DNA from 2 places in the Eubacterium sp. Marseille-QA0814 genome. Region 2 is predicted to be linked to the other one. Evidence: riboswitches for the same ligand, from Rfam matches in the RefSeq annotation. Region 2 holds a riboswitch; the other holds the start of a gene.
The links. A riboswitch is a leader RNA that binds a small molecule or an ion and turns the genes downstream of it on or off. The one in region 2 is predicted to bind FMN.
Positions count from the first base shown of each region.

Region 1 (16,149 bases), 2.3 Mb from region 2:
ACTAAAGGAATATCTTTAGCAAAACATATAGCTTTCGCTTCCGCTACTCCCACTAAAAGTGCGCCTACTAACCCTGGTCCGTATGTAACTCCTATTGCATCAATTTCATCTAATGTTGTTTTAGCATCTGATAAAGCCTTCTCGATAACATAGTTAATGTTTTCAATATGTTTTCTTGAAGCTATTTCAGGTACTACACCTCCATATAATGTATGTAAATCTATTTGTGAAGATATGACGTTAGATAGCGCTTCTCTTCCATTAACAACAACTGCTGCTGCTGTTTCGTCACACGAACTTTCAATTGCTAATATTTTTATATCTTTCAAAACAATACCTCTACTTTTCTAATCTTCAAACATTAAATCAACAGACATCCCATCTTTTCCTGTCTTTGCATTTGGAAAAATGTCTGTAACCGTATCTAAATAAAGCCAAGGTTTTACAAGAGATGGGCTGTAGTGTGTCAGCCACATTTCTTTTGGATTGGCTTCTTTTGCGATGTTTGCAGCTTCCACAAAAGTCATATGTTTGTGTTCTTTCGCTTTTTCTTCTTTATCAGGTTCTCCATACATTCCTTCGCACACAAATAAATCTGCATCTTTTGCAGCTTTAGCAATGTTTGCAACAGGTCTTGTGTCAGTTGCATATGTTACTTTTAAACCTTTTCGTGGTGGTCCCATTACCATATCAGGTGTGAAAACCCGGCCGTCTGCCTCGATTGTCTCGCCTTTTTGTAAAAGACTCCATTTTTTTATTGGTATATCCAGTTCTTTTGCTTTTGTGGCATCAAACTTTCCGCTTCTGTCCACTTCAATTGAATATCCGTAACATGTTATGCTATGTTTTACCTTAAAAGCTTTTATTCTGTATTCTTCAAACTGGATTGTCTCCAAATCTTCTGATAATTCAATAAACTTTATATCAAAAGGAAGTTCAGGTGCAATTGTTCTAAGTGCCCTTACAACTCTTTCTAAGCCTTTTGGTCCAATCATTGTAAGTGGCTCTTTTCTTTCAGCATTTCCCATTGTAAGCAGTAAGCCTGGAAGTCCACTTATGTGATCAGCATGATAGTGTGTTATGCATATTACATCAATTGGTTTAAAGGTCCAGCCTTTCTGCTTTACCGCAACCTGTGTGCCTTCCCCACAATCAATTAATATGTTACTTCCATTATATCTGCACATTAAAGATGTCAGCCATCTTCTGGGAATTGGCATCATTCCTCCTGTACCTAACAAACATACGTCTAACATTCTCTTCCTCTTTCTTTTCTGCAATTCTACAGTTACTCTTTATTTTTACTACCTACAGGAATTCCAAATAAGTTCTTTATTTTTCCTGTCATTCTCAGAAATTAGAATTTTCACAATAATGCTTTATATTCTTTGTTGCTATCTGAAATCAGAATTTCTATAACAATTCTTTATATTCCCTGTGGTCTACAGGGATTAAAAATTCTCCCGTTATTTTGTCGTAACATTCTTCGCACAAATCAAAAAAATGTTCTCTTCCATCTTTGTTTGAAAAATAGTTCCATTTATATTCTACAGTAAAATTGCCTTCTTTTATAATTTCATTTTCTACGATTAATTTCTTCCCACATTTATTGCAAGTCACTTCCACTAATTTTTCATCTTCGTATCTTCTCATAACTTCCTCCTAAAATAAACATTTTTTATTTTATAGGTTTCACAGGTAAAATAATAGTGGAAAGTAATGTATTTTATAGATTTTGTTTCCACATTATAACTGCATTTTCTTTTGGTTTTTCGTAATAATCTTTTCTAATGCCGGCCTCCTTAAAACCATTCTTTTCATATAGTTTTATTGCGGGCACATTAGTTTCTCTTACTTCTAAAGTGAGATTTTTTATTTTTTTATTTTGTGACCAATCAAAGATATAGTCAAGCATATTCTGGGCAATATGCTTTCTTCTGTGTTTAAGAGAGACTGCAACATTTGATATATCAGCCTCTTCTCCAAATACATACATACCAATGTAGCCTACAATTTCATCATTGCACAAAGCTACTACAAAATTGGTATTTTCACTTTCCAGAGAATCTTTAAATGATTTTTCAGACCAGGGAATAGAAAATATGCTTTGTTCAATTTCAAAAACAGCAGGAATATCCTCTATGTTCATTTTTCTAATTGTTATTTTTTCCTGTTCCATATTTTAGTCCTACTCTTTATATTATATTTTATGCTTCAGCCTAATTCTTACTTTTTTGTATTTTCACTACGAAATTTTGTTCTGCTTAATTTTAATTAAAATTTTTATCTTTTTTTCATTATTAATCTCTGTTGTATTTTAATTAATTTTTTGTTTTATTTCTTTTCACACAGATTTATTTTTCTGCCTGCGCTTTTTCTTTGGCTAATTTTTCTTTAAGTTCTCTCTCTGCCTGAGATAATCTTAAATATTCAGGTTTATGGTCTGCCGCTTTTTCAATTTTTCCCTGAGCATAATAGATTTCACCAAGGGCTGCCACACTTGAAGCTTTCTGTCCATTCATAGATGCAGGTGCATAGTAATGCTCTGACTTCATTTGGGCGTCAATAATTTCTTTTCCTTTTTCAACACCATCGCCAAGGAAAATCACAGCTTTACCTATTTTATCTAATTCTTCAATTAAGTCCTCAAGCATCATAATGCACTGTTCTTTTATTGTTTGCATTTCTGTGCCTTCAAATTGATAAATTCCTGTATAAACCTGTCCTCGTCTCGCATCCATAATTGGACAAACAATATACTGTGACGAAAACATATTGTACGCCAAAGCGTCCATTGTTGGAACATTTATGATTGGAATACCAAGCGCCAAGCCGAAGCCTTTTGCTGTGGCACTACCTATTCTAAGTCCTGTGTAAGAACCGGGACCTCCTGATATTGCTATAGCATCTACTGTTTTCATATCAAGTTCAATTGTTTTACACATTTCATCTATCATTGGTAGCAATGTTTGAGAATGTGTTTTTTTGTGATTAATTGTATATTCTGCATTTAAAACTCCATCTGTTGTCACGGCAACTGTTGCCACCATTGCAGAGCTGTCTATTGCTAATATTCTCATAGTCCCTCCACTGTAATCTTTCTATAGTCTAAACCTTTTTCAAGATTTTTATCTATTTCAATATTTATTGCTTCCTCAGGTATTAATTCTTCTATTAATTTTGACCATTCTATGAGGCATACGCCTTCTCCGAAAAAATATTCCTCGTATCCGATTTCATACATTTCTTCAGGATCACCAATTCTATATACATCAAAATGATATAAAGGAATTCTCCCCTCCTCGTATACCTGTATAATTGTAAATGTTGGACTGTTGACGTTTTCTTCAATGCCAAGTCCCTTTGCAAATCCCTGAGTAAACACAGTTTTTCCAACTCCTAAATCTCCATTTAGGCAAAAAATCTGACCAGCCTTTGCTTGCTCACCCAGATTTTTTCCTAATTCAAAAGTTTCCTTTTCGGAATTTGTTTCGTATATCATCTATCCTCCAATATATTTAGGTTAACTTTGTTTTCATACTAGGATACATCCTAGCGTAATGCTTTTTGTGACATATTCTTCTTTGAAATTTCTATTACATTAAAAAGCACAGAAATATGCCATACTGATTAGTATAAACAATATTTCTGTGTTTTTCAAATTTTTCTATGTTTTAATTTGACGATTGTGTTTTGATTTAGCCATATACTTATTTTTTTAGAGTCAATATTTTTATTTTTTTGAACCAATCTCTTTTATAAATGAACTGATTCTTTTGTAGACAACGGCTGTGATTAAACTGTCGATTACACCTTTTAAAATATTAAACGGTCCTACACAAATAAGGACGAATGTAAATTTGTTAGAAATAGCTCCGTTGATTTTTGCTCCCATTCCAATAATTGCATCTAATGGCATGCCGAAAGCTTTTACATAAAAAGGAATTAAAACCCAATAGTTAATGGCAATTCCAGCAACTGCCATTACAAGTATACCTACTGCCATTCCAATGAACGCGCCCATTTTTGTTTTCTTATACTTGTATATTAAACTTGCAGGAACAACAAATGCACAACCAATTATGAAGTTTGCCAAATCTCCAACGTAGGCTGTTGATGTTCCTTTTACTAATAATTTTAATAATATTTTTATTGCTTCAATAAACACGCCTGCCAATGGTCCCATTATAAATGAACCAATTAGTACAGGAATTTCACTTAAATCTAATTTATAGAATTCCGGTGCAATTACAGGAATCGAAAAATCAAATAAGTGTAAAACTAAAGCCAATGCTGAAAACATCGCTATTAAAACTATGTTTTTTGTTGTAAAAGTTTTTTTCATTTATATTACCTCCAATCTATAACATTAATGTAACAAAGAATGTCCCTTGCGAAATTTTACACACCAAGCGCAGGTTACTTTAGTAACTTTTTTCTTTTCGCTGGGGTGGACATCCCTAGCGGGACGTTTTTTATTTAATAAGAAATCACACACGACTTTATGTGAGTGATTACCCCCAAGCTTGACAAAGAGCCAAAAAAAAACAACAACCAAAATTTCTTCAGTTGCTGTTTTTACTACTGCATGTAACAGTAATTATATTCTATCTTCTCTCATCCAGACTTTACTGTCGGTTATGGATTCTCACCATATCATGCCAATAGGCTCGCTGACTTATGCTTAAGCAATCACAGCCGGTTAGGAATTGCACCTTACCCCGAAGAACTTTATTCAATTTTCACATTAATGTTAATACTTTGTTATTATGTTGTCAAGTTTGTTAATAACTTATTCTTCACAAAATACTAACGTTAATAAAATTTACTTTTTTACTTATTTATTTTTTTACTTTAATGAATGCATTGTAAATTGCACGTAATGCAACTTCAAAATCTTCTTCTGCTACACCGATAATGATGTTAAGTTCTGAAGATCCCTGGTCAATCATTTTAATATTAACTCTTGCCTCTGCTAAAGCTGTGAATAAGATTGCAGCTGTACCTCTGGCACTCTTCATTCCACGACCTACTACTGCAATAAGGGCAAGGTTACTTTCAATAAATAACTGGTCAGGATGTACTCTTGAACGGATTTCGTCAAGAATAGCTGTTTCCTTTCCTGCTAATGCATCTGTCTGAATAACAACACTCATTGTGTCTACACCTGATGGCATATGTTCAAAACTTACATTGCTCTTTTCCAATGCACGAAGTACATTTCTACCAAAGCCTACTTCACTGTTCATTTTGTCCTTTTCAATATTAATTACTGACATACCCTTCTTGCCGGCAATACCTGTAATAATATGTTCACATGGCTCAGCAGTTTCTGAAACAATCATAGTTCCTCTATCCTGTGGGCAGTTTGTGTTTTTGATATTTACAGGGATACCTGCTGCTCTAACAGGGAAGATAGCATCTTCGTGTAAAACAGTAGCTCCCATGTATGCTAATTCTCTAAGTTCTGCGTATGTGATTGTGTTAATTGGACTTGGATTATTTACAATTCTTGGATCGCAAATTAAAAATCCACTAACGTCTGTCCAGTTTTCATAAATCATTGCGTCTGCTGCTCTGGCAACAATTGAACCTGTTACGTCTGAACCACCTCTTGAAAATGTTTTGATAGTTCCGTTAGGCATAGAACCATAAAATCCCGGAATCACTGCATATTCAGATTTTGCAAGCTTTGGAGCTAACTTTTCTGATGTTTTATCCCAATCAAATTCTCCTCTTTCATTGAAGAAAATATATTTTGCAGCATCAATGAAATCAAAGCCTAAAAATTTGGCTAATACTTTACTGTTTAAGAATTCACCACGACTGGCTGCATAATCTCTACCTGCCATATGAGAGAATGCGCCCTTTATAATGTCAAAATCTTCGTCCAACGAAAAATCCTGAATGCCTAAGCCTTCAATAATTCCATTATATCTTTCCTTAATAAGATTAAACTGTTCTTCAAATTCTTCACCTTCTGAAGCTAATTCATAACAGTTATAAAGCATATCTGTAACTTTAATATCTTCTACAAAACGTTTACCCGGTGCTGATGCAACAACAAAACGTCTTGTTGGATCTGCTAAAATAATATCTGCAACTTTTCTAAACTGGTTTGCATCAGCTAGTGAACTACCACCAAACTTTACAACCTTTGTTTCTTTCATAACCTGCCTCCTAATTTATCTTTTATTATCCTTCAATTCTAATTCTAGAGATTACATTTCCTAATTTTTCAGCTTTTGCATCAAAATCCTGTTCGCTTAATTTTTCTGTAGCAAAACCGATTTCTCCTGAAATTCCTGCATCAATGTATTCTACATTTCCAAATACAGCTTCAACTTCTTCTTTTGACTTTGTTGTTCTAACAAAGAACTTCTTCTTTGATTTTGAGAAATCTTCAACTTCAAGCTTTTCTTCTTTCCACATTACAGTTGTAGAAACATTCAAATGTCTAACGCTATCAACCACGTCAGATACTACCGCACTTGCTGTAGGAAGTTTGCCTGCACCGCTACCGATAAATACTAAATCACCAACCATGTTTCCACGTACTAAAATACCGTTAGTTACACCACTAACGTTGTATAATGGATGGTCAGGTGCTAAAAGTCTTGGCGCTACTGAACATACAACACCTGTATCTTCGTTTTTGCATTTTCCTAATAACTTAATTGAACGGCCCATTTTCTTTGCGTACTTAAAGTCTTCAGCTGTAATTTTTGAAATACCTTCTGTGTAAATTTCTTCAAAATCAACTGTCTTTCCTTTTGCTAATGAAGCTAAAATTGCAATCTTTCTAACTGCATCATAACCTTCAATATCAGCTTCAGGATTACGTTCTGCATAACCTAATTCCTGTGCTTTCTTTAATGTGCTGTCAAAATCAGCACCTTCTTTATCCATCTTTGTAAGAATATAGTTTGTTGTACCGTTTAATATACCTGTAATTTCACAAATCTTATCTGCTGTAATATGCATGTTCATTGGACGGATAATAGGAATTCCGCCACCTACTGCTGCTTCAAATAAGAAGTTTCTATTGTTTGACTGAGCAATCTTAATAAGCTCTGCACCGTATTTTGCAACTAACTCCTTGTTAGATGTACACACGCTCTTCTTTGCAAGTAATGCTGATTTTACAAAATCATACGCTGGTTTTAACCCACCCATTACTTCAATTACTACTTCTACTTCAGGATCGTTTAAAATAACATTGTAGTCATGTACTAAAACGCTTTCGCATGGATCTCCCGGAAATTCTCTTAAATCTAATACATATTTTACATCAATTTCTTCACCTGCATTTGCAGTAATAAGCTCTTTATTTTCATTTATAATTTCAAATACACCTGAACCTACTGTTCCGTATCCTAAGATTGCTACCTTTATCATATTTCCTCCTTAATTGTGTTTCTGCCCTTCATGGTGCAAATTCTTCGTAAATTTTAGCATGGTTAAATATTTTTATCAACTAATTTTAAGCTGTTTACTTTGTTTTCATAACAAATTATTGCATATTTATTAATTTTTTTAATAAATTACATGGGTTTTTATGCAATATTGTGGTAGTTCGGTAAAGTGTTAAAGTGGTTTATAATACTAACTTTCCTCATTAGCTGTATTAATCCATTTCAAATATCCATTAATAAAAGGATCAATGTAGCCATCTAAAACCTTGTTAACGTCAGTAACCTCCACGTTTGTTCTATGATCTTTGACCATAGTATACGGTTGCATTACATAAGACCTTATTTGGTTGCCCCAGCCAATCTCTTTTACTTCACCTCTGATTCCTGAGCGCTTTTCTTCCTCTTCCTGTTTTTTTAGCATGTATAATTTTGCCTTCAACATTTTCATTGCCTTGTCTTTGTTCTGAAGCTGTGATCTTTCATTCTGGCATTGAACAACTATGCCTGTTGGCATATGAGTAATTCTAACAGCAGATGATGTTTTGTTAATATGCTGTCCACCTGCGCCACTTGATCTATATGTATCAATTCTTATATCGTCGTCATTAATTTCCACATCTAAATCTTCCTCAATATCCGGCATTACATCTAAAGATACAAATGAAGTCTGTCTTTTGCCTGCCGCGTTAAATGGTGATATTCTAACAAGCCTGTGAACTCCCTTTTCAGATTTCAAATAACCATAGGCATTTTCTCCATTAACCTGAAAAGTTATTGACTTTATTCCTGCTTCGTCACCATCTAAAAAATCTAAAACTTCAGTCTTATAACCTTTTGACTCTGCCCATCTTGTAAACATTCTATAAAGCATACTTGCCCAATCGCAGGATTCTGTTCCACCGGCTCCTGCATTTAATTTAAGAATTGCGTTACATTTGTCATATTCTCCTGATAAAAGAGTGTCTATTTTTGTTTTTTCAAAATTTTCTATAAATTCATTTAACTGTTCTTTTACATCTTCAACGATAGACGCATCTTCCTCTTCATTGCCCATATCTATCAAAATTCCAATATCTTCATAATCCCTTTGGATTTTTGAAATTGTGTCTATTTGAGATTTAAGATTTTTCAATTCCTTCATCAGCTTCTGCGATTTTTCAACATCATCCCAAAACTCCTGTTGTTCCATTGCTTCTTCAATTTCGCGTATTCTGTTTTCTTTTGTTTCAATATCAAAAGAAGCTGCAAGTTCTTTTACTTTATCTTTGTACTGGTTCCACTCATATTTGTATTGTTCAAATTCAACCACAATATTCCCTCACTTGTTGTTTTATAATTTCAAGAAAAGGCGGGTAATCCCCGCCTTCTCGTAATTTTTATTATATGAACTTATGCTTTACGTCCACAACAGTTCTTATATTTCTTTCCACTTCCACAAGGACATGGATCATTTGGATAAATCTTAGCTTCAACTCTCTGCTTTGGCTTCTTAACTCCATCTGAGTCATCTTTGTTTGTTCCTGTAACTTCTGCTACCTCTTCACGTTCAACGTTCTGCTCAACCTGAATATGATATAAAGTCTTTACAGTATCAATCTTAATGTTTTCAATCATATAGCCAAACATTTCGAAACCTTGAATCTTGTATTCAACAGCCGGATCTTTCTGACCGTAAGCCATAAGACCGATACCCTGTTTTAACTGTTCCATGTCATCTAAGTGATCCATCCATTTCTGGTCGATTACTTTAAGAAGGACAATTCTTTCAAGTTCTCTAATATGTTCAGGTTCTGGGAATTCTGCTTCTTTTGCTTCATATAATTTCAAAGCTTCTTCCTTTAATTTCTGTTTGAATTCAGACTTTGTATATTTTTCAAGTTCTTCCGGTTTGCTCTTTAACTTAAATGGAATAATTTCAAATAATGACTGAACTAAACCTGCAATATCCCAATCTTTTGGTGACTGATCATCGCCTGCAAACATATCAACCTGAGATTCAATAATTTCGTTAATCATCTTGATTATTGCATCTCTCATGTTTTCACCGTTAAGAACTCTTGCTCTTTCAGCGTATATGATTTCTCTCTGGTCATTATTAACCTTATCATATTCCATAAGGTTCTTTCTTATACCAAAGTTATTTCCTTCAATCTTCTTCTGAGCTCTTTCAATTGTACTTGTGAGCGCCTTGTGATGTAACTCTTCGTCTTCAGGTACCCCTAATGCATTAAATACTGACATTAATTTTTCTGAAGCAAAAAGTCTCATAATGTCATCTTCAAGTGAGATGTAGAACTTAGATTCACCAACATCTCCCTGACGACCTGAACGACCTCTTAACTGATTATCGATACGTCGTGATTCATGACGCTCTGTACCAATAATCTTAAGTCCGCCTGCTTCTCTTGCTGCATCATCAAGTTTAATATCAGTACCACGACCAGCCATGTTAGTAGCGATAGTTACTGCTCCATGCTGTCCTGCCTGTGCTACAATTTCTGCTTCTTTTTCATGATATTTAGCATTCAATACCTGATGTGGTATACCACGTTTCTTTAAGATATCACTAATCTCTTCTGAAGCATCAATGTTAATTGTACCAACCAAAACAGGCTGTCCTTTTGCATGTGACTGTTCGATATCATCAGCTACTGCTTTTAATTTACCACGCTTTGTTTTAAATACTGCATCTTCGTGGTCAATACGGGCAATTGGTCTGTTTGTTGGTATTTCAACAACGTCCATGCTGTAAATATCTCTAAATTCTTTTTCTTCAGTAAGGGCTGTACCTGTCATACCAGCCTTCTTTTCATACTTGTTAAAGAAGTTCTGGAATGTAATTGTAGCAAGTGTCTTACTTTCTCTGTTAACTTTTACATGTTCTTTTGCTTCAATAGCCTGATGTAGTCCATCAGAATATCTACGGCCAGGCATTATACGACCTGTAAATTCATCAACGATTAATACTTCGTCGTCTTTTACAACGTAATCCTGATCTCTATGCATTAAGTTATGTGCTCTTAAAGCTAAAATAACATTATGCTGTAATTCTAAGTTTTCAGCATCTGCATAGTTATCTATGTGGAAGAATTTTTCAACCTTTGCAATACCCTGTGCTGTAAGGTTAATAATCTTATCCTTTTCATTTACTAAGAAATCACCATCTTCTTCGATATCAACACCCATAAGGGCATCCATCTTGCTCAATTCAGGACTTGCTGTTCCTCTTTCCATCTGTCTTGCTAAAATATCGCACATTTCATAAAGCTTTGTAGACTTACCACTCTGACCTGAAATGATAAGTGGTGTTCTTGCTTCATCAATAAGAACAGAGTCAACCTCATCGATAATACAGTAAGCTAATCCACGCTGAACTAACTGTTCCTTGTATACAACCATGTTATCTCTAAGGTAATCAAATCCAAGTTCGTTATTTGTAATATATGTTATGTCGCAGTCATAAGCTGCTTTCTTGTCTTCATGTTCCATGTCTGAAAGGACACAACCAACTGTAAGTCCTAAAAATCTATGAACCTGTCCCATCCATTCAGCATCTCGAGTAGCAAGGTATTCATTAACTGTTACGATATGAACTCCCTTTCCTGTTAATGCATTTAAATATGCCGGAAGCAAACATGTCTGTGTCTTACCTTCACCTGTTTTCATTTCTGCTATACGTCCCTGGTGAAGAATAATACCACCCATTATCTGACAAGGATAATGTTCTGTTCCAAGAGTTCTTCTTGTTGCTTCTCTTACTAAAGCGAAAGCTTCAGGAAGTAAATCGTCTAATGTTTCCCCCTCTGCATATCTTTTCTTGAATTCTTCTGTTTTTGCTCTCATTTCATCATCTGTTAATTTTTCCATTTCAGGTTTAAGAGCTAAAACCTTGTCTAATGTATGCTTATGTCTTTTTAATTCACGCTCACTATGCGTGCCAATAATTTTGTTAATTACACCCATTGCAATCTCCTCTTTAAATTTATTCTGATCTGCAACGTGGTATCAATTGCTGTTTTCAATCAATTCCCATTGCCAAAGTATTTCACACACTATCGAATATATTAACATTTTACCGTTATTAATTCAACATATTAGATTTTATTTTATTGTAAATTTTGTAAACTTTCCGTTAAAAACAAAGAAATCGCTGTTAACATACACTAATATGTCAACAGCGATTCCGCTTACTTAAATATCACGCAATATTCTAGTCGAAGTTTGGTTCGATTAATCCGAATGTACCGCCCTTTCTCTTATAAACCACGTTCACTTCATCTGTTTCTGCATTAAGGAATACAAAAAAGTTATGTCCTAATAATTCCATCTGAATACAAGCTTCTTCAGCATCCATAGGTTTAATGCCAAAGCTCTTTGTTCTTACAATCTTAACTACATCTTCGTCCTCATCTTCATAATCAGCTTCGATGTAATCATTTGTGAAATTGTCGCGATATGATTTTTTCTTGTCAACTAACTTATTCTTATATTTAACTAACTGACGTTCTATTGTCTCCTCTACCATGTCAATAGAAGCATACATATCCTCACTAACTTCTTCTGCTCTAATAATGCCGCCCTTTACTGGAATTGTTACCTCCACTTTTTGATCGTTTCGGTTAACACTAAGAGTAACATCTGCTTTTGTCTCTTCTGAGAAGTATTTGTCAAGCTTACCAAGCTTCTCTTCTACAGCGCCTTTGATGCCCTCTGTCACCTCAATATTTTTTCCGAAAATTTTAATTTTCATGGTACCACTTCCTTTCGTTATCTAGTAACTAGATTATACCATAAACCACCTACTTTTAACAACGAAAATCACACATTTTTCATTAGTTATATTTTTAACTATCTTTTTGTGCATTTTATACAATTTTTGCGGTTTTTCGTACATTCGATTACATTTAACATAAATTTACCATTTTCTAGTTATTAACATGTATTAACATAGGTTTTTTTTAGATTTTATGGGTTATTAACCGACTTATTAACATTATTAACTTTTTTCACACAGATTTTATGTAAATCTTTGTCGAATTATAAAAGAACAGATGTTTTGTGGGGAAGTTATGAAATTGTGCATTTTTCACATATATCCTTGACAAATGTGGTGACTTTAGTTTTATAAAACAGGCTTTTTGAGAGATAAAAAAAGACCTACAACATATAGTAACATAAGCCCTATATGTTGTAGGTAATAATGCTTTTTTATTAAATTAGTTTATGATTCTTCTTGCTGCACAAGGTGAACCCATACCACTTATTATAATTCCTGTTTCTTCTGTTGATGCATGTATTATCTGACCACCGCCAATGTACATTGCAACGTGAGAAATTGTTGAACTATTATATTTGTAGAATAATAAATCACCTGGCTGTAATGAACCTAATGAGACAGCTCTTCCGTTGTATACCTGAGTATATGATGATCTGTTAAGTGAGTATCCAAAGTGTGCATATACTGACATTGTAAATCCTGAACAGTCTGTTCCGTTTGTTAAACTTGAACCGCCATATACATACGGATTACCTAAAAACTGCTTTGCATAAGCAACTACTGCAGATGCCCCGCCTGATGATGTCTGAGTATTATTATTCTGTGGTGCCTGTGTTGTCTGCTGTCTTGTTGTTTTTGGTGCTGTATATGTATTACTGTTAGTATTTGTATTCTGTCTTGGCTGTGCTTCACCTATTTCTTCTTCCTCAGAAGCTCTCTGCTGTGCCTGAGCCTTAGCCTTGGCCTTGGCTGCTGCCTGAGCTGCTTTTCTTGCAGCTTTCTCTTTTTGTCTCTGTGCTTTCTTAATAGCCTTTTCTTCCTTCATTGTAACTGCTGTGTCCATATCAACACTAACTTTTACAAAATCTGCTGAAACCCAACCACTAACGCCATCGGCGATCTTAATCTTTACCCATTTGCCATCAGCGCTGTATTTTCTAATTGAATAATCTTCGTTACGATATACGTTTGTAACAATATCTGACTTAGTAGATGACTTTTCTCTAACGTGAACACCTGTTGCTGTTACATTAGCAAAAACATAACCATTATCTAATGCTCTTGACTGTGCCTTGTTACCTGTTACAAAAAATTCAGCCTTAATGTATCCTGTACAATTACCAGACTTTATCTTGTACCAGCCATTGCTTGTCTCTTCAATGATTGTGGCTCCACAGTTATTATAAATCTTACCAACTCTTTTTCCTTTTGCTGAAGGTCTTCTTCTAACATTTACATAACCTTCGCTACCACCTTCAACCTTTGCGATGGCAATATTGGAAAATAATTTGTTTTCGTTTGTTGTCTTTTTGCTTTCAACCTTTGTTGTTTTGTTTTCTGTCTTCTCAGGTGCCGGAAGATATGATGACAAACCGTCTTCACTTCCTGTGCTTGATATGTAATTCTCAATATCAACTGCTGCTCCTGCACTTGCCATTTCCGTATTTAAGTCATCAGCAAGCATTGGTTGTGCAAGGGCAAATGTCATAGCTAATGCAAAACATCCTCCTGCAATTTTCTTTGCACAATTGTGCTTCATTATTATACGCCTCCATAAAATATATTTTAACATAAAATGTTACAATAGTATTACAATAATAACATTGAAAAAAAAATCTGTCAACCTATACCTGAATGTGGTATTGTATGTGTATAACAATTCAGCCATGCACATAAAAACAGGAAGGCAAAAAAAGAATGCTTGCATTCTTTTAAGCATTACTGTTTTTATGTATTTGGAGAATCCAAATCAGCGAGATGAAACGAAGTGGAATCGAGCTGCATGGCTGAATATGTAGGCAGGCTGCTTGCGAGATGAAACGAAGTGGAATCGAGCTGCATGGCTGAATATGTAGGCAGGCTGCTTGCGAGATGAAGCAAAGCGAAATCGAGCTGCATGGCTGAATATATAGGCAGGCTGCTTGCGAGATGAAGCAAAGCGAAATCGAGCTGCATGGCTGAATATGTAGGCAGGTTGCTTGCGAGATGAAAGGAAGGGAAAACATGAAAAAAACTGCTATTGTTACCGGAGCATCAGGAGATATTGGAAAAGAAATTGCAAGATTTCTTTTAGAAAAAAATTATACTGTTGTAGGTATTTATTTTAATAATAATGAAGCTTTAGACGAATTAATTGATATTTATGGAGATAATTTGCATACTCTTAAATGTGATTTGTCTTCTTTTTCCTGCGGCAAGGAAATTGCAGACTATATTAGTGAAAATAATCTCAATGTGAATCTTCTTATTAATAATGCGGGGATTTCTATAATTGGATTATTGCAGGACTTAAATGAGGATTCATGGAACAAAATATGGAATACAAATGTTACTTCTGCTATTTCTGTTAGTCAGGCATTAATACCTTTATTTTTGAAGCAGGGTTATGGTCAGATTATTAATATATCATCTGTTTGGGGTAATTGTGGTGCTTCCTGTGAAGTTGCCTATTCTACAACAAAAGGTGCCATTAACACTTTCACTAAAGCTTTAGCAAAAGAGCTGGCACCTTCTAATATTCAAGTTAATGGAATTGCGTGCGGTATCATTGATACCAAAATGAATTCACATTTAGATTCTGAGGATATCGCTTCTATAATAGAAGAAATACCTGTTGGCAGACTGGGCACACCTGAAGATGTAGCCAAAACTGTATATTCCATAAGTGAAGCTGGTTCTTATCTAACCGGGCAAATTATTACTCTAGACGGCGGTTGGACAAGTTAATTGTCCTTTCCGCTATATTCACAAGACTATTCCTTGCTATAAAGTAAAAGATTAATTATTTCTTGTGAACGTGATGACAAGTTAATTATTTTTTATCAAGATATTCCATATCTTCATTGCTTATTTCAAAATCAACCTGTACGTTAGAAATAATTCTTTCTTCCTTAGTTGATTTTGGAATAGCTATTGCATCTTTTTGAATACAATATCTAACACAAATCTGTGGAATTGTTGCGTTGTATTTTTCAGCAATTTTTGCAACATATTCATCATTTACCAAGCCACCTGTTGCAAGTGGTGAATATGCCATTAACTGAATGTCATGTTCCTTACACATAGCAACTACTGCTTCCTGTCTGTTTCCAATATGGAAGTTTCTTTAAGTATCATTTATTTCTACTATCCTTCTATATATTTTTTATTGAATAATAATTCCGTTTTCGTATTCTCTTATTCTGCATGCATCACCTAAATTTTCAGTTGCTGTTCCACTTTTGTTTATAATGTGGGAAATCTGTCCCTGACCGTTTAGTTTTACTGTGCATGTGTTATGTAGCTTAACTCCTTTTCTATCAGGAACTTCCACTGCTGATGTAATGTCTATGTCACTGTCTCTGTTATAACAGTAAACACCTATGCCGTAGCTCTCAAACTTTTTAACACTGTCTACAACTTTAATTGAAGCACAGCCGTTGACTTTTCCATTGTGGCTTTTATAGGCTTCCTGCTTTGGCACATCGTATGGCAACTCACTTTGGTAAAAGAATAATTTACCATTTTCGCCATTCCAAATAGTCTGATATTCCTTAAAGTGTTCCACAAACAAACCATACATTGTTACATTATCACCGTTAATGATAATTCCGTTAGTTGCTGTGTTAACGTCCCAACCTACATTTGTGCTATGGTCAGCTCGCCATACCCAGAAATTATCGCCTATTACGTTATTGCTGTTAATTGTTACGCAGTTTTTAACCTTGCCTGCGTACTTTCCACCACCAACTCTAAAGT
Region 1 covers NZ_CBCPMG010000001.1:11,043-27,191, reverse strand. Annotated here, with positions in the region: gene tsaD (tRNA (adenosine(37)-N6)-threonylcarbamoyltransferase complex transferase subunit TsaD) at 1-329, opposite strand, end outside; gene ACQY63_RS00110 (ribonuclease Z) at 348-1,256, opposite strand; gene ACQY63_RS00105 (hypothetical protein) at 1,414-1,653, opposite strand; gene rimI (ribosomal protein S18-alanine N-acetyltransferase) at 1,727-2,179, opposite strand; gene tsaB (tRNA (adenosine(37)-N6)-threonylcarbamoyltransferase complex dimerization subunit type 1 TsaB) at 2,355-3,080, opposite strand; gene tsaE (tRNA (adenosine(37)-N6)-threonylcarbamoyltransferase complex ATPase subunit type 1 TsaE) at 3,077-3,502, opposite strand; gene ACQY63_RS00085 (ECF transporter S component) at 3,734-4,345, opposite strand; FMN riboswitch at 4,606-4,733, opposite strand; gene ACQY63_RS00080 (aspartate kinase) at 4,842-6,170, opposite strand; gene ACQY63_RS00075 (homoserine dehydrogenase) at 6,196-7,398, opposite strand; gene prfB (peptide chain release factor 2) at 7,606-8,724, opposite strand; gene secA (preprotein translocase subunit SecA) at 8,805-11,378, opposite strand; gene hpf (ribosome hibernation-promoting factor, HPF/YfiA family) at 11,626-12,165, opposite strand; gene ACQY63_RS00055 (NlpC/P60 family protein) at 12,632-13,951, opposite strand; gene ymfI (elongation factor P 5-aminopentanone reductase) at 14,416-15,138, shown strand; gene ACQY63_RS00045 (aldo/keto reductase) at 15,224-15,505, opposite strand; gene ACQY63_RS00040 (sialidase) at 15,557-16,149, opposite strand, start outside.
Region 1: it holds a riboswitch for FMN, as region 2 does, so the genes downstream of both, ACQY63_RS00085 (ECF transporter S component) here and ribD (bifunctional diaminohydroxyphosphoribosylaminopyrimidine deaminase/5-amino-6-(5-phosphoribosylamino)uracil reductase RibD) in region 2, are expected to answer to the same signal.

Region 2 (16,149 bases):
GATGAACATCCTGAACAGTTACATGATCACCAACATAGAAACTTCTTGTTAGGCTACCTGCATAACGTTCACGTCTTACATATTTACCCTTCTTATCTTTCTCGTCCTTGTCTAATCCTTTAGCTGCATTAATTGTTAATACACCATTTTCAAGTTTCATCTTTATTTCGTCTTTTTTGAATCCTGGAAGATCCATAGAAACTTCATAGCCATTCTCTGTGTCCTTAACATCAGTCTTCATTAAATTCTTAGCATGTTTACCATACAATTTCTTGTCAACATCTGGGAACTCTGGGAAATCAAAGCCTCTTGAAAAATCATCCATAAAGTCATCAAATAAGTTTTCTCCAAAAATACTAGGCATCATCATAAGTCATCTCTCCTTCCATATTACATAACTAAAACTTAATTTGTCATGCGCTACGGCGTAGCGACTAATTTGTTGTGCGCCATCACGTTGAGACCTTTTAGCCTTTTTGTATTTATCTTTGTACCTTTTTCTTTGTACAACTATGTTATAGTCCTTTTTGTTAGCACTGTCAAGAGGTGAGTGCTAATTTTTTGTGAATTTTTTGTGAATTTTTTGTGAACTTTCCAATTTGTGCTTTCAGCCTGTGAGTCTATTTTCCGTAAACTGACACTAAAATGTCATACGCCTTTCCGTATGCAGCTTCCCAGTTAATTACAACCTTGTTAATCATATATGTTTTTTCAAGGTCAATTATAAGCCATGCATCATCTGCAAAATTTGATGACCATCTTGAATCATTATTTCCACTTCCCTCTGCCCCATAATCCTTTGCGTTATAGGCATAAAAAAAGCACTGGAACGCCCATTTTATGATATGCTCCCTATATAGTAGATTTTTAATTATTCAATCTGTCTACTATATAGGGAGCATATCATTATAAGGTTTTTTCAGTGTTTTTATTAATAAATTTGTATCCTAATATGCCCGTCAAATCCGATAAAAACCAACCAATTGGTATGGCTACCCAAATACCAATTACTCCTATAACCGGTATTTTTGATAAATAATATGCTAAAACAACTCGTGTTCCAAGAGAAATTATTGTAAGAATTACTGACATTAATGGCTTATTTATAGCCCTATAAAAACCGTAAAGCATAAATAAAATTCCAATTCCTACATAAAAGGCACCTTCTATTCTTAAATAAGTCACTCCCGTACTTATAACTGCTGCACTCTTACTGCTTACAAATATTGACATAAGTGGTCTTGCAAATATAAATACCAAAGCACTTATTCCCAGGCAAAATAGGACTACACTAATACCTGCTTTTTTTACACCTTCTTTAATTCGCTGCTTTTGATTGGCACCATAATTTTGGGCTACGAAAACAGAAAAGGCATTTCCAAAATCCTGTGCGGGCATATAGGCAATGGTATCAATTTTCACCGCCACCGCAAATGCCGCCATTACATTTTGTCCAAATCCATTAACTATTCCCTGAACCATAAGTATGCCAAGGTTCATCACCGACTGCTGAATACAGGTGTAACCTGATAGTGACAGGATATTTTTAAAATTGCTTTTGCTCCACCTGCAATCTTCTTTTCTGACTCTGTATTCCGGATATTTTATTATGTAATATATCAATATTCCAAGCCCTGCAATATACTGGGAAATTACCGTAGCAACTGCTGCTCCAATTATTCCCATACCAAGTCCAATTACAAAATATAAATCGAGTATTATATTTAACACCACAGAAACGCCAAGAAAAATTAAAGGTGTTACAGAATTGCCAACTGCCCTTAACAGGTTGGAACAATAGTTGTAAATATACGTTGCAAAAAATCCTATAAATACATAAAACAAATATGTACGCATATCAGCAAATGTGTTATCTGGCACATTTAAAACCTTTATAATTTTATCTAAAAAAGTGTATGAAATTATTATCAGTATTATTGTCAGACCACAGGTAATTTCTGAAGATATAACAATTCCGTTTCTAATCATTCTATTATCTTTGTTTCCAAACGCCATTGAAATAAAAGTGCTGCTTCCCAAAGATAACCCAATAATAATGGATGTAAGAAACGTCATTAAAGTATATGACGAGCCAACTGCTGCTAAAGCGGTGTTGCCAATGAATCTTCCCACTACCCATGTATCGGCTAAGTTGTAAAACTGTTGCATTACATTTCCCAGCATCAACGGAATTGCAAACGCCCACAAGCCTTTTGAAATATTACCTTTTGTTAAATCTATGTTCTTTGCCATTATGTGTTCCTTATTTATTTTTAATATCTATAATCGCATACTCTGAATGCTTTTCAGTTCTTATTGGATACCCCCAACCTGCAATTCCGGATGTAACTATCTCATTAAGATTGCTCTCTTTCACATAGCCATAATTCAAATCATTCATATGGAACAATGGCGAAATCAAACCTATTGGTAAAATCTGACCAGCGTGTGTATGACCTGACAAAATCAAGGCTGTTCCAACTATTGCTGATATGTTCTTTTTAGACTTTTTCATTTCACCTTTAAAGAAATCAACTGCCCTGTAGATTTTTCTAAAAAGGTAAAATCCTACTGCTCCAATTGCAATAATTGGAAGCACAACCCAAATAAATATCATAAATTCTCCATTCCTTTCTGGTTAATCCATATTGTTGTATTTTACCATTCCATAGTTGAACTTTATTTATGCAATAGAAATCCCAAGAGATTTCTATTACACAAATAATTCTTTAACTTTGGCAATTAAAACCAAGCCTTAACACTTCCGTTTAATAACTTGCCTTTTCCCCAATTAATGTTCGGGTATTCTTTCTGTAAGTTCTTTTCTACATTTTCGATTCCACTTCCGCCTGATGTAGCAAATGGTATTACTGTCTTTCCTGCAAAATCATAACTATCTAAAAATGTGTCAATAATCTTTGGTTCAACGTACCACCAAATTGGAAATCCAACTAATACTGTATCATACATGTCCATATTTTCAACCTGCTTTGCAATTTCAGGTCTGCTTGCAGGATCATTCATTTCTACAGAACTACGACTTTTCTTGTCCATCCAGTTTAAATCTGCTGATGTGTATTTTTCCTTTGGTTCAATTTCGAACAAATCACCATCTACTTCTTTTGCCAACTTGTTAGCTGTTTTTGCTGTTACTCCACTTGCACTGAAATATGTTACTAATACTTTACTCATATGTATCACTCCTTCTTTATAACTTTATTTACAATATAACACTAGCTTCTTTACCATGTCTAATACCTATTATGCATATATGGATATGCCTTTTATGTATCTTATTTGTAAACATTTTTTATGCAATAAACATTCTTCCATAAGAATGTAGAATAAGAAATTATAAAGAATATAGTTTACTAACTTACAGGTCAAATGCGTGTTTGCTAGTGTAATTATATTTTTAAACCATAAGCAGCCATAAACTACTAACAATAATGGTTAAGTATTCATACCATTTTAGTAATTTATGACTGCTTATTTTTTATCTATTGTATTCTTCACATTTATGAATTAACAACCTGACCTATTTTCTTATTTTCATTTATAACAGATTAACAACCTATTCTGTTATCTTTTCATTTATAATAAATCAACAACCTGTCCTGTTTTACACAATGTTTCCTAATACAATATTAATTAATTTCTTATTTAGCATTATTGTTTTGTTCCATGGATTAAAAATTACACCTTCAATATCATTTGCACTTAAAGATGATTTCAACAATTGATCCATGTCTGCAAGGAATGTGGACATTACCTGATTTCCACCTTTCATTTCCTCATCAAAACTTGTAAACGCTGCCCACCATTTCTTGCCATCAGGAGTTTCCACAACCTGTAATCTTATCTGATTATCTCCCCTTGGTGGCTCCACAGCTATAATCATCTGTGCTTTCTTTGTCATTGTTCTACGAATAACCGTAAGAGTATGTGCCAACATTTCATAGCTGCTTTCTTTTTGTAGTGCCTCAATAGCTTCCTCGATTCTATAGTTTTCTTTTAAACCTGCATCGATTTTTTCATTGTCCCTGTGCATAAAATTTCACCCCTTTGTACTTTCATTTCTTCCGAAATTTACCTTTGCTATTTAAATTGGAATCCGATAAAATCCAATATTTTTGCAACATTATTGTTTAAAATTAAATCCTGGTTTAAATTTAAATCATACTTTTTTTATTATGATTAGTATACCACCAACAGATGTTTTTTTCAGCAGAAAATCTCACTATTTTGCATTTAGGTTGTAATTATTTTATGCATTTTTTTAAATTTGTAAATTAATATTATTTTATTTTTCTAATTAGATTTACCATTTCAATAGCGCCAAGTGCACACTCGTATCCTTTGTTTCCAGCCTTGCTTCCTGAACGTTCAATTGCCTGTTCAATATTTTCTGTAGTAATTACACCAAACATTACAGGTATGTCATTTTCCATTGAAACTGCTGCAATACCTTTTGATACTTCATTGCAAACATAATCATAGTGACTTGTGCTTCCTCTAATAACAGCTCCTAAACAAATTACAGCATCATATTTTCTGCTTTTTGCCATTTTTGATGCCACAAGTGGAATTTCAAAAGCACCTGGCACCCATGCAACGTCTACATCATCTTCGTTTACATCATGTCTTACCAAACCGTCAATTGCTCCACTAAGCAATTTTGATGTAATGAACTCATTAAATCTTGCCACTACAATTCCAACTTTCATGCCTTCTGCTACTACTTTTCCTTCTAAAATATTCATTTTCTTTCCTACCTTTCATATCTTAATATATCAACACTATCCCCTATTCTCTGCCCAACTAAATACTTTATCGAAAGCACGCTCCCGCTGCGTTCCGCTCGTAGCGGTCCTATAAAGCCGACTACGCTGCCTTTATGGACCGACGGCTCCACAGCACTTTCTTATAAAGTCTTTAGCTGTGCAGAGAATATTTTTAGTTGTTGTTTTTACTTATTTATTTTTGTCTTTGATTATTTATTAATCTTCTCTTTTATTATTTGTATTGGAGAATATGTCCCATTTTAAATTGTTTTGTTTTTAAATAATATAAGTCATATTCTGTTGCGTCCATTTGAATTGGAACTCGTTTTGATATTTCCATTCCAAATTCTTCTAGTTGGTATACTTTGTCCGGATTGTTTGTTAAAAGGTTTAAATCTTTTACACCTAAATCTCTTAATATCTGAGCGCCGATATAGTATTCTCGCTCATCTCCTTTGAATCCTAGTGCTAAATTTGCTTCCAAAGTATCCATACCTTTTTCCTGAAGTTCGTATGCTTTTAATTTATTTATCAAGCCAATGCCTCTACCTTCCTGTCGCATATAAAGTAAAATTCCTCTGCCTTCTTTTTCGATTTGAGTCATTGCGGCAGCAAACTGCTGTCCACAGTCACATCTAAGTGAACCAAAAGTATCACCTGTAAGACATTCTGAATGAACTCTGCAAAGAACGTCTTTACCATCTCCAATATCACCTTTTACTAATGCAATGTGATGTTCGCCATTTAATTTATTTACATATCCGTATGCTGTAAACTCACCATACTTTGTTGGCATTTTTGTAACTGTCACTCTATCCACTAATTTTTCGTGTACTTTTCTGTAGTGCTGTAAATCTTTAATGCTAATCATTTTGATATTCATATCCTTAGCCAACTGAACTAATTCTTTAGTTCTCATCATGGTACCGTCTTCACCCATGATTTCACAGCAAAGACCACATTCCTTTAAACCTGCTAATCTGCATAAATCAACTGTGGCTTCTGTGTGGCCGTTTCTTTCTAACACACCATTGTCTTTTGCCAAAAGGGGAAACATATGACCTGGTCTTCTGAAATCTTCCGGTTTTGCTTTTTCGTCAACACACTTCATAGCTGTCATTGAACGTTCTGCTGCTGAAATTCCTGTTGTTGTATCTACCCCATCAATTGAAACTGTAAAAGCTGTTTCATGATTGTCTGTATTATTTGTAACCATTTGAGGAATTCTAAGTTTTTCCACATACTCCTTTGACATTGGCATACAAATAAGTCCCTTTCCGTAAGTTGCCATAAAATTAATATTTTTAGTTGTGGCAAACTCTGCTGCACAAATAAAATCTCCCTCATTTTCTCTGTCAGGATCATCTGTTACTAAAATAATTTTTCCATTTCTTAATTCTTCTAAAGCTTCTTCTACTGTATTAAACTGATACATTTTCTACCTCTCTTTCTACTGAAAAACTGTTAATAGATTTCACTTATGATACTTTGTATGTTAATCTCATATTGCTCTAGCAACTGTTTTCTTTCTGCACGAATGCACATCAATAGTAGAACGTTTTTTATTGCTTACTTTGATTAAACATTCCGTCAAAAACCATGCTTACTTAAAAACTCCATTGTTATTCCTGAATGGCTTTTTGTTTGCTTATTGTCTGATGACTCATTATTTTTTAATGATTGATTATGACCATCAACCACATCTCCGCCAAAGCTAAGGAACCGTTCCACATATTTTCCAATAATGTCATTTTCCAAATTAACAACATCACCAACTTTTTTATCTTTTAAAATCGTTACCTGAACTGTATGTGGAATTGCTGAGATTGCAAAATTCTCATTACTCACTTTTGCAACAGTAAGGCTGATTCCGTCTATTGTTATGGAACCTTTTTCTACGATATATTTAAGTATTGTAGGGGCTGTCTTAATGGTGTACCAAATTGCATTATCGTCTTTTTCTATTTTTGCGATTGTGCCTACACCATCCACATGACCTGAAACTATGTGACCACCAAATCGTCCATTAGCAGCCATTGCTCTTTCCAAATTTACCCTACTGCCGGTTTTCAGATTATTTAAAGATGAACGTTTCAAAGTTTCATGCATTACATCAGCTTTGAAAAACTGACTTTCTATTTCAGTTACTGTTAAGCAAATTCCATTTACCGCAATGCTGTCACCAATTTTTGTTTCTTCTAAAACTTTTGTAGCACCAATAGTTAATATTGCTGAGTTGGCAGATTTTCTTATGCTTTTAACAGTCCCCATTTCTTCTATAATTCCTGTAAACATTAGCCTCACCCCTTTATGTAACTTTCAATTAAAATATCTTCACCAAGAATGCTGACCTTACTTTTTTCAAGATTTAAACTTTCGGCTGGCAACTTAAATCCCTGTCCTTCAACCGGTGTCTTGGCATCTTTCCCACCAAAAATTTTAGGTGCAATGTAAATCTCTGTTTTATTAACAAGTCCCTTAGCTACCATTGACCAGTTAAGAGTTCCACCACCTTCAACAATGACACTGTCAATATTCATCTCTCCTAATTTTTTCATCAGGCTTTCCAAATTTACCTTGCCTTTTTCATCAGGTAGCTGAAGAATTTTGCATCCTAGTTTTTCATAAGTTTTTACCTTTTCTTCTTCAACCTTTCCTGTTGCAATTATGGTTGGTATGTCTTTTGCTGACTGTACAATATTTGACTCAATGGGAGTCCTTAGATTTGTGTCACATATAATCCTTGTTGGATTTACGCCCTCTGGAATTCTGCAGGTAAGCATTGGATTATCAGCCAACACTGTTCCAACTCCTACCATAATTCCACTGTATCTATGTCTGTTATTATGTACATGCTCTCTGGCTTTTTTCCCTGTAATCCACTTAGACTCGCCAGTGTAAGTAGCAATTTTTCCATCAATGGTCATTGCATATTTTAAAATTACATAAGGCGTTTTTGTTTGAATATAGTGGAAAAAAACTTTATTTAAGCTGTCACATTCCTCTTTTAAAATATGAGTTTCAACTTCTATTCCATTGTCCTGTAAAATTTTAATCCCTTTGCCTGCCACTAATGGATTAGGATCATCTGAACCTACAAAAACTTTCTTTATACCTGCCTGAATAATTGCCTCCACACATGGTGGCTGTTTCCCTTTGTGGCAACAAGGTTCCAATGTAACATACATGGTAGCTCCTGTCACATCATCAGTGGCGTTTGCAAGAGCATCTCTTTCCCCATGCAAATCACCATACTTGTGGTGGTAGCCTTTGCCAATAACTTTTCCATTTTTCACAATAACGGCACCTACCATTGGATTAGGCGATGTGTAACCCATTCCTTTTTTTGCTAAATCCAGTGCCATTCTCATATAATATTCAGAATTCATTTTTCACCTCCTGATTTTGTGTAAATAATGAAGAATGTCGCTTGTGACATTCTTTGCGCTGAGTGCGTGCCCGTCTGCAACTATTTTCTTATCCCACGAATACGCATCCATGTGGAACGCTTTTTATGTAATAGAAATTCTGAAAGAATTTCTATTACATAAAAAGCCCTGAGCATATGCTCAGGGCTTTTTTCAATCTATGTTATCTAATCAATTCCTGTTAATACCGATTAACATTTCAATAAATTATTGAAGTAATTATTAACATTATTTCATTTCAAATTCACTCTATGATAATTATTAATTTCCTTTCGCACCAGTGGGCATCCATAGTGGAACGTTTTTTATATAATAAGAAATTGTGAAGGAATTTCTTATTATATAAAAAAGCTCTGGAAATACATTTCCAGAGCTTCTAATTATCAATATAAATTTTAAATTTATTCCATATCTTCTTTCATCCAGACTTTACTGTCGGCTTCGGAGTTTCACCGAATCATGCCTTGCGGCTCGTGGGCTTTACCACCGGTAGGGAATTTCACCCTGCCCTGAAGAGTTTATTTTGTTTTCGTTTAAAACTATACTCTACCTAAAACTAAATGTCAACTTTATATTATTAGTTATTAATACACTCTCTTTATAATTTCACAACATTGCTCCATTTTGTGTACAATGTCTTACCACCTTTTTTTCTATACGCCCTATATTGGAATGTGCTTTTTACGTCTTTAGGTGCAATTTTATTTTTGCTTACAAACTTGCCCATTTTTCTGTCAAGTTTACCGTAACTTGGAATGTAACTTTTTTTAGTTTTCTCCACAAAAGTCTTTTTGATTTTTTTATTCTTTTTACTACTAATAGTTATTTTTATCTGGTAACCTTTAGCTGTGTCAACATCATTCCAAGTAAATGGATATAACATATAAGGCTTTATCTTTTTAAAAGATTTAGTATAGCTTATTTTTGTAACAGTATTCAATGCTCTTTCAGCCATTTTCACTGAATTTGGCAAATAAATTTTCTTTACTTTGGCTGTGTAGAAAGCATTTTTTCCAATGTTTTTTACTTTAGGACCTTTAACTGTCTTAAGTTTGTTGCAGTTTGCAAAAGCCTCTTTTCCAACATCTTTAACATTTTTCAAATTGATTTTTGTTAGATAATTACATTCTGAAAATGCATAGTCTTTTATTTTGTTTACATTATTTAAGTCGATATTCTTTATGTAACTTCCTGCAAATACATGTTCTGCTATCACTTTTACTTTCTTAGGAACCGTTATATCTACGACTCCGCAACCGGCAAATGCATAAGTACCTATTGAAGTAATGTTATCTTCCATTTTGATAGTTTTCAACTGTGCATTATTAAATGCATGTTCCGCTATTTTCTCAACTGTTTCAGGGATGGTATAGCTACCACCAATATTCTTTTGTCTTGGATAATAAAGTATAGTCTTTTTGTCTTTTGAAAATAAAATTCCATCTTCTGACATATACTTAGGATTGTCTTTATCAACATTTACACTTTCAACGCTATTCATTGTCCAATGCCAAATTTCATCTATACTTCCGGTATAATTTTTGTCTATTGTTATTACTCTGTAATCTGAGCCATGCTGAATTTTATCTATGCTCACTTCACCGCCTGCATTCTCGCTGGCACCTACAATATTTACCTGAAAACACATAGTAAGCGCTAATAATATTAGTAAGAATTTTTTCATAACTTTCTCCTCCTTTAATCTGCATCATGCCATGAATCATAAACCATATAATCACTCCACTTTGTATACACTTTTTTATTCTTTATGTATTTATAGGCCCTTACCTTTGTTTTTATAAAATAGTGCTTATACTCCGAAAAAAAGTCTATTTTTAAATTTTTGTCATATCTAAAGTCGTAATTTAATTCTCTAAATTTATTTAAAACTTTTTTTCTTATTTTCTTGTCATAGACATTTTTTGATGTTTTTGCCCTTACAATTTTCTTGTCTTTTGGTTTAAATCCACTATATATTACGCTCTTAACATCATATCCTTTTGCTTTTGAAATCTTATACCATCTATTACAGCTATATACATATGGCTTTATTTCTTTAAATTTTTTATTAGTTTTTATTAAAATATTGCTGTCTACAGCACGTATATCCAGCTTTGCCTTCTGATTTAACTTTATTTGCTTTATTGCGGTATTATTTATACCCTGTTCTTCAATTCTGCTAATATTATTTGACACAATCTCTTTTAGATTTTTGCATTGTGAAATTCCATTAGAATTTATTTTTTTTGCTTTATTTAAATCAATCTTTTTCAATGATGTACAATTATAAAAAGCCTTATTTTCTATAACTTCAGCACTTGTAATTAACTTGTATGACTGTGATTTACTTCTTGGAAAATAATATAAAATCTTTCCATCTTTTGAATAAAGCGCCCCGTCTATAGCCTTATATTTTGAATTTCCTTCTGCCACTACAAACTCTTTTTTACAATCTACATATTGGTATTTTGTGTTGTACACTGCATCACCACGATAATTTTCATCAATATAAATCTTATCGTATGATGTTCCATGTCCTTTTACATCTTCAATATTAGTAATATTATCATTTGCACTAACACTAATCCCAAATAATATTGTTGTTACCAATATACTAAATATCATTGTTACTTTACATAGTTTTTGTTTCATAAAAAAACCTCCTTTGAAAAAAAAGAAAAGATTACTTGCTAAATATGTAAGTAATCTTTTCTTCGCTTAAATTGTTCTACATTGTTTTAATTACTTCATACTAACGGCGCAAGAGTTTTCACATTATTTTATCTATATACTTTTAAACGTAGGATTTTTACTATTTATTGCATTAGCAAATAAAAAAAGTTGAATGCAAAACTAACTTCTGGTTTCTTCATTTTTCAATTGTTTAGCTGTTGTTTTTCCTTTGTCGACTCTATAATTAAGTTAAATCAATGGATTTTTGAGCATACTAACCAGGCTCCTGGAAATCACAGTGCAAGAGTAACTTCTGGATGCCTTTGGATTTGGCTATCCTTTTCGTATCCTCCTGCCTGTTTTCCCAGGTTAAGTGTTGTCCTTTTTTTCTTTTCTCAGGCATTTTTTCCTCCAATCTCAGGAGGATACATACCTATTATATCATTGCTGACTAACTTATGGATTGGATATAAAAAACAGAACTTTGAAATTCATTTAACTTATTTTTCAATGTTGCCAGATACATATGTAGACGAAGAATCAATTTTTTTCTTAGTTGTCAAGTTTCCCATACACATATCATTGTTTACTATAACATTATTTTTAGATACACTTTGAACCCATATATTATATCCCGAAGTTTTTTTATCACAGAAGGTATTTCCGCTAACATAGTTTTTTTGAGCATATCCTGCACTGCTCCCTCCAATTAGCACATCTGTACCACCATTGTTTAGAAATATACAATTTTTTATTATTGTACTAACAGAGTTAACTGTTGATGTAATGCCATAGGATGCATTTTCTTTTATAGCGCAACCTTGAATAATGGAATTTTCACAATCATGAACATACAATCCATGTGAACCATTATTATAAACACTGCATCCCATTACCATAGTATTATTTGAAGCTACATTTATTCCAATAGTACTCCCATTATATATACTTATATTGGACAATTTAACATTACTTCCACTTGCATTAGCTATTCTTCCACTTTCTGTATTAACCGACACACCTGCGCTTTTGCATTCTTTAATTTCTCCTCCAATCACTTCAATATTATTCGAGTTTATTAGTTTAACACCATTTCCGCTAATTCCCTTCAAAATACAATTCGAGATTATGCTGTCATAAAGATTTTCGGCTTCAATTGCGCTCCCATTAACAGTATTTAATACTATGTTTTTATCAAAATTACATCTCGTCCAATTAAATGGTTTTATAGCACTATACTTTATATTATAGAAGAAGTTATCCTCTATTTGAATTGATTGATGTTGTGAATTAACTGTACACGCATGACTTCCCACACCATCACCTGTTTCAGCAAAATAGCACTCCCTTACATTAACGAATGTACATGGTTTATTATCCCATCCTCCAAATAATGGAAACACCTGTATATTTTTAGCTAAATCAATTTGAATCGCTTCACTGTGGCTTCGTTTATTTGAATCGACAATAATGTTATGGTGATTATGAAATTTGCAATTTACAATTGTAACTAATGAACACGAATTAATTTCAATATGATGTCCTGACCTAACATTTTTTATTGTAATATTACTAATATGTATATTCTTTGCGTGTGCAAAACATATGCCATTGCTTGGGGTATCTTCATTTTCACCATTGCAATCTATTACTCCACCACTAATTGAAATATTACCATTTCCATTATAATCATAATATACATCTGTTTTCTCGCCATTTGTAAAAATTGCATATGGTCCAGATGTGTAAAGTTCAGGACTAGTTGCCTGTTGATTAATTGTTACACTCCCACTTCTTTGTAATATAGTATCTTCATCCATTCTTATATGTGTGTTTTTATAAATTACTAATGGACTACTTATAAGATATTCTCCTTTTGGTATATAAATATTTCCACCTTCATTGAGCGCTTTCTGAATTTCTTTAGTGTAATCTATTCCGTTTCCTAATGCTCCATAATCCTTAACATTTATTTCCATAGTTTTTCTCCTCTTTTAATACAATTCCTTGTTTAATATTTTTATATTCTTTAATTTGCTAATTACTACCTTATTCAAAATTTTTTCACATATAATGTCTATGCACGCACATACAATATAAATCAAAATAACACTTGTGATTGCACTCACTATTAACATTGCTCCACCTTCCAAATACTTTTCCGGACATTTGATAATATCATTCCATAAAAAGTATCTCATCGTGTCACTGTTAGCATGTATCAATAAAATACCGAATGTTGTTTTTGACAATGTATTAATTATTTTGCTATTTTTAATATTTATGTTCTTAAATAAGATAAATAACATAATTGCCATTGTAATAGCCATAAATTTATTAGCTCCAATGACAAAATGATATATATCAATTTTCATTGTGTAATTAAACACATAGATGCTAATACATATTACTACAGCAGAAATAATTGTGCCTACTAATCCCACTCTAAAATTATCCCATTTTTTGTTACCATATTTTCTTATAAAAGCTCCAATTAAATATACTGTAATGTACCATCCCAGTCCTTCAAAATTGTCTCTAACAAATAAATATCCCTCACTGTCTATCTGAAAAAAGAACGTGCTAAAAATAGAATATAATGCTATTAAAATAGATAGTAATATAATCATTTCCTTTTTATTCATAGCATTTATAAGCTTATTAATAAAAGGAATCAACAAAAATAATGCCAAATATAAAGCTACAAAACTATCATATCCTGTTCCATAGTTTTTTATAAAAGGAACAAATCCATACAACAGATTATATTTTCCCAAAGGATAATATCCTACAATCAGAAAAGCCCCATTAATTACCAGAAGGTAAAAAGCATATTTCACAAACAAATTACACCACTTTAATAATGTGACTGATTGTTTACACATAAAAAAACCTGTTATGATTATAAAGCCATCAATAGCAATCTTTCCACCACATCCGAATATTTCTATCCCTATCATTTTTGCTGACATTTTAGCTGGTGTAAAAAACGCTTTTATGCCGGAATTTATCACATAATGATGTGCTATTACCATTATAATCAAAACAATTCTCAACAACTCGATATTTGATTTTCTCATTTTTTTTATTTCCATTTTTCGCTCTTTCCTCCTAAATTTTGACAATCATCTTTGATTATAACACACAATAGTCTATATTCAATAAATTCATCGAAACACCAGCTGTTAATTTCAAATTTCTAAAATAAAAATCTTCCCACTTTTTGTGAGAAGATTTTCGTTATCACTATTACTATTATTTTTATTATAATTCTTCACCATTGGAAGCTATTACTTTTTTATACCAGTCAAATGACTTCTTTTTGCTTCGTTTTAGTGTGCCATTACCTTCATTATCTTTGTCAACATAGATAAATCCGTAACGCTTTTTCATTTCTCCTGTTGTAAATGAAACACAGTCAATACAGCCCCATGGTGTGTAACCCATAAGGTCTACTCCATCATCAATTACAGCTTTTTTCATTTCTTCAATGTGAGCTTTTAAGTAAGCTATTCTGTAATCATCATCGATTGTTCCGTCTTCATTTACAGTATCAATTGCGCCAAATCCATTTTCCACAATAAATAGTGGCACCTGGTATCTTTCATATAACAAATTAAGTGCATATCTAAGTCCAATTGGATCAATCTGCCAGCCCCAATCACTTGTTTTTACATAAGGATTTGGAACGCTTCCAGGGAAGCCATCTACACCATTTCCATCTGCAACATGGTCGGCTTTTACAGCATTTGTCATATAGTAACTTAATCCTACAAAGTCAACAGTGCCTTCTTTTAATATCTCCCTGTCTCCTTCTTCCATTTGAACGTGAATGTTTTTCTTTTTCCACTCAGGCCATACATAAGATGGGTATTCGCCTCTTACATGAACATCACCAAATAGGTAGCGGTCATGCATTGCTTCAACTGAATACATCATATCTTCCGGTTTACATGAATATGGATATAATGGAACGCACGCCATCATACAGCCAATCTTAAAATCAGGATTAATTTTATGTCCTTCTTTTACTACCATGGCACTTGCCACTAATTCGTGATGTACCACCTGATACATACATTCTTCCGGATGCTTTTCATTATTGAAAATCACACCTGAGCAAGTATATCCGAAAAGTGGATACTCATAGTTCTTCTGGTTATTAATTTCGTTAAAAGTCATCCAATATTTTACTTTGTTTTTATATCTTTCCATAACGGTTAGTGAGTACTTTACAAAAAAGTCGATAACTTTTCGATTTTTCCAGCCCCCGTACTCTTTTACAAGATGATATGGCATTTCGAAATGAGATAGTGTTACCACCGGCTCAATTCCGTATTTTAGTAGTTCATCAAAAAGATTGTCGTAGAATTTTAATCCTTCTTCATTTGCCTGTTCATCATCCCCATTTGGGAAAATTCTTGTCCAGGCAATTGAAGTACGAAAACACTTAAATCCCATTTCAGCAAATAACTTTATGTCTTCCTTATAGTGCCCGTAAAAATCTACTGCTTCATGATTTGGATAATAATATCCATCTTGTACTCCGTCTGTGATTTTCCTATCTACACCATGAGCTCCGGCTGTTAAAACATCGGCTATACTTACGCCTTTGCCTCCTTTATTCCATCCACCTTCTACCTGGTGCGCGGCAACAGCTCCACCCCATAAAAAATCTTTTGGTAACATGCCCATATCTAACTCCTCTCAATTATACTGTTAAAAATGCAATATCCTTAACAGCTTCCTTTCTTCCTGATAAAACCTGAACATCCTTTGATGTATCAGTTGTTATAAACATAACTGTTGTATCGTAGCCTTCTTTCTTAAGAAGTTCCACGTCAAATTCCACAAGTAAGTCACCTTTCTTAACTTTATCTCCCTGTGAAACATAAGTTGTAAAACCTTTTCCTTCAAGCTTTACTGTATCAACACCAATGTGAATTAATACTTCTGCACCATTTCCATCTGATAAGCCTACTAAATGGCCTGTTGGAAATACTGCGTCAACATTGCCATCAAAAGGTGCATATACTTTTCCATTTTCAGGTTCAATTCCTACACCTTTTCCCATTGCTTCAGAAGCAAAAGCTTCGTCTTTTACCTGATTTACAGGAATAACATTTCCTGTTACAGGTGCTACAAACTCACTTGTAGCCTCACCATTTGTTTCTGTTGTTTCATTTGATGTTTCAATTTCCTTTGTTTCATCATCTGCTTCATCTTCAAAACCAACAATGTATGTAAGCACTGCACCAAGCACG
Region 2 covers NZ_CBCPMG010000001.1:2,358,700-2,374,848, reverse strand. Annotated here, with positions in the region: gene ACQY63_RS10950 (Hsp20/alpha crystallin family protein) at 1-370, opposite strand, end outside; gene ACQY63_RS10945 (discoidin domain-containing protein) at 621-842, opposite strand; gene ACQY63_RS10940 (MATE family efflux transporter) at 907-2,253, opposite strand; gene ACQY63_RS10935 (phosphohydrolase) at 2,264-2,617, opposite strand; gene ACQY63_RS10930 (flavodoxin) at 2,743-3,192, opposite strand; gene ACQY63_RS10925 (SseB family protein) at 3,623-4,051, opposite strand; gene ribH (6,7-dimethyl-8-ribityllumazine synthase) at 4,299-4,763, opposite strand; gene ACQY63_RS10915 (bifunctional 3,4-dihydroxy-2-butanone-4-phosphate synthase/GTP cyclohydrolase II) at 5,017-6,219, opposite strand; gene ribE (riboflavin synthase) at 6,375-7,079, opposite strand; gene ribD (bifunctional diaminohydroxyphosphoribosylaminopyrimidine deaminase/5-amino-6-(5-phosphoribosylamino)uracil reductase RibD) at 7,085-8,173, opposite strand; FMN riboswitch at 8,619-8,733, opposite strand; gene ACQY63_RS10900 (leucine-rich repeat domain-containing protein) at 8,811-9,896, opposite strand; gene ACQY63_RS10895 (leucine-rich repeat protein) at 9,911-10,864, opposite strand; gene ACQY63_RS10890 (right-handed parallel beta-helix repeat-containing protein) at 11,386-12,864, opposite strand; gene ACQY63_RS10885 (acyltransferase family protein) at 12,880-13,980, opposite strand; gene ACQY63_RS10880 (6-phospho-beta-glucosidase) at 14,150-15,580, opposite strand; gene ACQY63_RS10875 (beta-glucoside-specific PTS transporter subunit IIABC) at 15,597-16,149, opposite strand, start outside.